Regions from separate parts of the Gottfriedia acidiceleris genome, predicted to be linked through region 2. Evidence: riboswitches for the same ligand, from Rfam matches in the RefSeq annotation. Region 2 holds a riboswitch; the other holds the start of a gene.
The links. Region 2 has a riboswitch for thiamine pyrophosphate ahead of MY490_RS05000 (ABC transporter substrate-binding protein). Riboswitches for the same ligand answer to the same signal wherever they lie in the genome.
Positions count from the first base shown of each region.

Region 1 (3,219 bases), 1.8 Mb from region 2:
TTCATATTTCTTTCTAAATACTTTATTTCTTTTATGATTTCTTCTACCCTATTCATATAAGGCTCACACCCTTATTGATAGATTTCTCCGCCTTGTTTTCTAAATTCAAGTGCTTTTTCTTTCATGCCTTCTTCGATGATTGAATCATTCTGAAGTTCTTCTTGTTTAACTAAATCTCGAATATCTTGAGAGATTCTCATACTACAGAATTTTGGACCACACATTGAACAAAAATGTGCTGTTTTAGCTCCTTCAGCAGGTAATGTTTCGTCGTGATATTCAATTGCTCTTTCAGGATCTAGGGAAAGGTTAAACTGATCACGCCATCTAAATTCAAATCTTGCTTTTGAAAGTGCGTCATCTCTTTTTTGTGCACCAGGGTGTCCTTTTGCTAAGTCAGCTGCATGTGCTGCTATTTTGTATGTAATAACACCTACTCTTACATCTTCCTTATTTGGAAGGCCTAAATGCTCTTTCGGAGTTACATAACAAAGCATTGCAGTACCAAACCAACCAATCATTGCTGCACCGATCGCTGATGTAATGTGATCGTAGCCAGGCGCGATATCAGTCGTTAACGGTCCTAATGTATAAAACGGTGCTTCCTGACAAATTTCTAATTGTTTATCCATATTTTCTTTAATTAAGTGCATCGGTACATGTCCCGGTCCTTCAATCATAACTTGAACATCGTGTTTCCATGCAATTTTCGTTAACTCACCTAGTGTTTCTAACTCAGAAAACTGTGCTTCGTCATTTGCATCGGCGATTGAGCCTGGTCTCAGTCCATCTCCTAAAGAGAATGTTACGTCATAACGCTTCATAATTTCACAAATTTCTTCAAAATGAGTATATAAAAAATTCTCTTTATGATGAGCTAAACACCACTGAGCCATAATAGACCCTCCACGAGATACAATTCCAGTCACTCGTTTTGCAGTTAATGGGATATAGCGTAATAACACACCCGCGTGAATCGTAAAATAGTCTACCCCTTGTTCAGCTTGCTCAATTAGAGTATCTCTAAACACTTCCCAGCTTAAATCTTCAGCAATTCCATTGACCTTTTCAAGCGCCTGATAAATCGGAACTGTCCCTACTGGTACCGGTGAGTTTCGGATAATCCATTCACGTGTTGTATGAATATTCTTCCCGGTTGAAAGATCCATCATCGTATCTGCTCCCCAACGAGTAGCCCATGTCATTTTTTCTACTTCTTCTTCAATTGAGGACGTGACGGCTGAATTACCTATATTGGCGTTTATTTTCACATGAAAATTACGTCCGATGATCATTGGCTCACTTTCAGGGTGATTAATATTCGATGGAATGACAGCCCTTCCTTTTGCAACTTCATCACGAACAAATTCAGCTGAAACATTCTCTCGAATCGCAATAAATTCCATTTCAGGTGTTATAATCCCTTTACGAGCATAATGCATTTGAGTAATATTTCCATTATCCTTTGCACGTAACGGTTTTCTTTTTAACCCTTTAAACACCTCAACATTATGTTGATCTGACTCTTTTCTATATCCATTATCTTCAGGCTTTATTTCACGCCCTTCATACTCTTCAACATCATTTCGTTCGATTACCCAGTTTTGTCTAATCGCCTTAAGTCCCATTCGAATATCAACTGAGCTAGCTGAATCTGTGTAAGGTCCGCTAGTGTCGTAAACTCTTACTGGAGCATTCTCTTCTTCGCCAAAAGTGCCAGTTGTTGGACTTAATTGAATCTCACGCATTGGCACCTTAATGTCAGGTCTAGACCCTTCAACATACACCTTCTTACTCCCTGAAAAACTAGACATGATGGAAAAATTCATTTCATTTACAGAATTGTTCATTTGATTTCATTCCCCTTTTTAATTAGTTTAAAAAGGACGAAATCCAATTCATTTAAAGCATGAAAAAAAGCCGAAATCTTATTTTTAAGACCCGGCTAAGTGTTAGCAAAACTACATTAACAATTATGAAATCATTAATGAGAAATTTCTAACTTCCCCACGCTGGTATGAACCAGATCAGGTCCTGAGGGTTAAGAAACTTATTCGCGTTTCTCTCTCAGCCCAACTAATTGGACACCCCTAGTCAATCTATTAAATTGTTCAAACTAAATATAAACCCACAAATTTAAAATGTAAATGTTTTTATTCCCCTAAATTTTTACAGAAATTCCAAATTAAAAAAATTATTGGTTTTTTTATCCCCTAAAAATACTTGATTTCACTATATCTCAAGCCCAATTTCTAGTAAATAATTAGACTAGTAAAAATAAATTTAGTATTGAATATTATTTTTTATATGCTATGCTAAGATTAATTTTCATACATATTCATCACTAGGGGATCCCTTGATAAGGGCTGAGAATAAAGTAGTTACTTTTAAACCCTCAAAACCTGAACAGGCTAGTACCTGCGTAGGAAAGTGGCGCATTTTATACTTTTTCACGTGCGATGTAACCACTTTCTTTTTTTAGGAAAGTGGTTTTTTTGTTGAAAAAATTTTCATAGTGAAAGAGGCTGGGAAAATGGAACTTATTGCAATTACAGATGATCAGCACTCAGTCGAAGTACTTGCTACAAAAATAATTCAAATAATCGATGCTGTCGACTATGTACATATTCGCGAAAAATCGAAAACGGCAATCGAGCTACTATCACTTTTAAATCTACTAAAAATAAACAAAGTAGATATGAAAAAAATTGTTTTAAATGATCGATTAGATATAGCTATTTTCTCTAACCTATCAAATATTCACTTGCCAGGACATGGTCTACCACTTGTTGATGTAAAAGAATATTTTCCTAATTTACGAGTAGGAAAGTCAGTTCACTCACTTACTGAAGCAATACAGGCAGAAAATGATAAAGCTGACTATATTATGTATGGTCATTGTTTTGAAACAGAGTGTAAAAATGGATTAACACCTAATGGAATTGAACTAATTCCAGAAATGAAAAAAACGTTAACTATACCAATCTATGCAGTCGGGGGAATATTACCTGAACATATCCACGTTCTAAAAGAGAACAAAATTGATGGTATAGCTGTAATGTCTGGCATATTTTCTGCCCGAAATCCCCTAGAAGCTGCGCTGCAATATTTTGAAAGGTGCAAATTCGCTTATGAACAAGAAATTTGATGTTGTAGTAATTGGTGGTGGAATAATAGGTTGTTCCATTTCTTATTATCTAGCAAAAGAAAACATTCATG
Region 1 is NZ_CP096034.1:3,923,582-3,926,800, forward strand. It holds gene thiC (phosphomethylpyrimidine synthase ThiC) at 72-1,850, opposite strand; TPP riboswitch at 1,988-2,102, opposite strand; TPP riboswitch at 2,337-2,446, shown strand; gene MY490_RS18560 (thiamine phosphate synthase) at 2,534-3,148, shown strand; gene thiO (glycine oxidase ThiO) at 3,132-3,219, shown strand, end outside.
Region 1: another riboswitch for thiamine pyrophosphate. It lies ahead of thiC (phosphomethylpyrimidine synthase ThiC); the one in region 2 lies ahead of MY490_RS05000 (ABC transporter substrate-binding protein).

Region 2 (3,219 bases):
GTAATAACCAAGATTCAATTTTCCAAATTTTAATACTTAGCTGCCAGCAAATTAAAAAAAGCAGGATGACAACGGTTGGTTGCCATCCTTTTATATTTTTAAATTTCATTAACGGTACTTCTCCGTTAACACATCCATCGTAATACCTTGTGGTTGATAAAGTATTTTCATTTGAGTAATTACATTGTGGCAACCTATTTCAATCATTCTTTCATTCATTTTTTGAACAACCATTAATAATTGATTCAAGTCACCTTCCATAGTTGTTTCCAATGGTTGAACTTGATATTTTACACCTGATTCATCAATAATTTTAATTGCTTCATCAACTGCTGGAATAACATCCTCAATATTATTTGTTTTCGGTATAATTTGGACACTCATTAAAGTAGTTTGCATTTTTGCCCCTCCTTATTTCGCTGGTAAGAAATCATTCGTAAATGCTTCTTTTGGCTTAAAGTTTCCTTCTAATAATTTATTTTCAGCTAAGAAATCAGCATAGTTTTTCCAAACCGATAACTTTTGCTCACCCCAACGGTCTGCATCATCTTTATATTTAGATGCTAACCATTCTTGGCTTTTTTCCACTAATTTTTTATCTAAATCTGGATTATCCTTTATTAAAATCGATGCAGCTTCTTTTGGGTTATCAATCGCAAAATTATATCCTTTTGATGCAGCAGCCACAAACGCTTTTACTATTTTAGGGTTTTTACTAATCATTTTTTCATTCGTAGCTAAAACTGGAGTATAGTAATCTAGCTTTTTACTATAATCAGTTAAATAAATCATGTTTAATTTTTCTCCACGTAGCTCTGCTTCAATCCCTGTCCATCCTTGATAAATCCATGCAAAATCGATATCTCTTTTAACTGCTGTAAAGAAATCAGCATCACCCATATTAACGATATTTAACTTATTAACATTAGCATTTTCTTCTGACATAAGTGATTTTAAAATAGCCTTTTCAACTGGCGAACCCCATCCACCATATGTTTTTCCAACGAAATCTTTTGGAGACTTAATTTCTTTATTCACCGGTGATGCAAACCCAGAAGTATTATGTTGAATAATTGCTGCAATTGATACAATCGGTACATTTTGAACTCTTGCCTGTGTAATTGACTCTTGATAAGAAACACCAAAGTCTGCTTTACCTGATGCCACCAATTGGTCTGCACCTGTTTCTCCCGGGCTGATTATATCTACATCAAGTCCTTGTTCCTTAAAGTAACCTTTTTCCTTAGCAACAAATAGCCCAGTATGATTTGTATTTGGCGTCCAGTCTAGTACGACAGTCACCTTTTTTAATTGCTTTGTCTTTTTAGTAGTAGCAGTTTTGTTTTGACCACACCCGGTTAACATTAAACAAATAGCTACTAAAAATACTACTAGTTTTTTCATTATCTATAACTCCTTTTTGTTTTTGGTTTATACAAAAAGAAAACGTCCGGATACTAACCCGGACGTAAATGCGCTGTAAAAAACATATCTAAAAAGAGATACTGTTCCCTACGCTGGCATCACCCAGATCAGGTTCTAAGAGTCAACATCTTAAGGACGCTATCTCAGCCAGCAACACTGGCTCCTCCACATTTTTCTCATATATAAACTTTTCCTCATTAATATAACAGATAATGATTAAATTTACGAATTATTTTCAACTTATGTTTAAATGTTTTAATACTCTGTTAATAGGCGCACTGAACTATGAAATTTCAACAGTTTTAAAAAGAGAATAATAAACAAAAATATCATTTATTATAGTAAAATCTTAAATGAATAAAGAATATACTACATCAACAAATTATTAAGTAAAATGAGGGGATTTTTTGAATAAGCCAATCGGAGTCATTGACTCAGGTGTTGGGGGCTTAACAGTTGCCAAACAAATTATAAGACAATTACCTAAAGAGGACATTTTATACTTAGGCGATACTGCAAGATGTCCATACGGATCAAGACCATATACCGAAATCAGGGAATTCACTTGGGAAATGACTAATTTTCTATTGGAAAAAGATATAAAAATGTTAGTCATCGCCTGTAATACAGCAACCTCAGTAGTCTTAAATGAAATGCGAGAAAAACTTCAAATTCCAGTCATTGGAGTTGTCCGCCCAGGTGCTAGAGCAGCAATAAAATTAACACAAAATGACCAAATCGGTGTCATAGGAACGAATGCTACTATTAATAGTAAAGCATATCATTCTGCACTAAAGCGGATTAATGACAAAGTTATCATTGAAGGTTTGGCATGCCCAGAGTTTGCTGGAATTGTTGAAAATGGGGACTACAATAAACCTGAAATATTTGAGATTGTTAAACACACTCTTGCACCTCTTATTAATTCAAATATTGATACACTCATACTAGGGTGCACGCATTACCCATTACTCGGTCCAATCATCCAAAAAGTGATGGGACCATCAATTCATCTTATTAGCTCTGGTGATGAAACAGCTTTAGAAGTAAGTGCAATTCTAGATCAACAAAATTTATTATCTAACTCTGATATCACTTCACATGAATTTTTTACAACTGGGGATCCAACCATTTTTAGTAAAATAGCTTCATCCTTATTCCAAGAACCAATGGAAAACGTAAAGTATATTAAACTATAAAGGTCAATAGACCGCATTAAATGAAGAAACCAACAAAGTAAACCTTTGTTGGTTTTTGTCATTTTAAATTACGAACGCTCTTCTATTTCATACTATTTATTCTTTTGTATTATTTGAAAAATAATCTTTAAGCATCGCATTGTTCTTTACAATATCATCTAATGTATATTGATCTAAAACTTGTAAAAATTGTTCCAATGCATTATTAAATATATGTTTTAAAGAACAAACAGGTGTAATAACACAAGTATTACCGTGTTCAAAACATTCCACAATATTAAAGTCTTCTTCAGTTTTGCGAATTATTTCACCGATATTTATTTCTGATGGCAATTTAGCTAATCGGATTCCACCGTTTCTGCCACGGATTGTTTCGATGTAACCCATCTTTCCTAAATTATAAATTATTTTCATTAAATGATTTTTAGAAATATCATAAGCTTCAGCGATGTCTTTAATATTAACTAATTTTTCACTAGGCTCAGAGCTAAGAAATATTAGTACACGAAGAGAGTAATCCGAATAAGTTGTTAAACGCATAACTTGTCCTCACTGTTTTATTTAAGATTAATCATAGCATAATTGTGAACTTTTT
Region 2 is NZ_CP096034.1:1,059,582-1,062,800, reverse strand. It holds gene MY490_RS05010 (ABC transporter permease) at 1-109, opposite strand, end outside; gene MY490_RS05005 (thiamine-binding protein) at 109-399, opposite strand; gene MY490_RS05000 (ABC transporter substrate-binding protein) at 412-1,404, opposite strand; TPP riboswitch at 1,493-1,602, opposite strand; gene racE (glutamate racemase) at 1,833-2,624, shown strand; gene MY490_RS04990 (RrF2 family transcriptional regulator) at 2,721-3,164, opposite strand.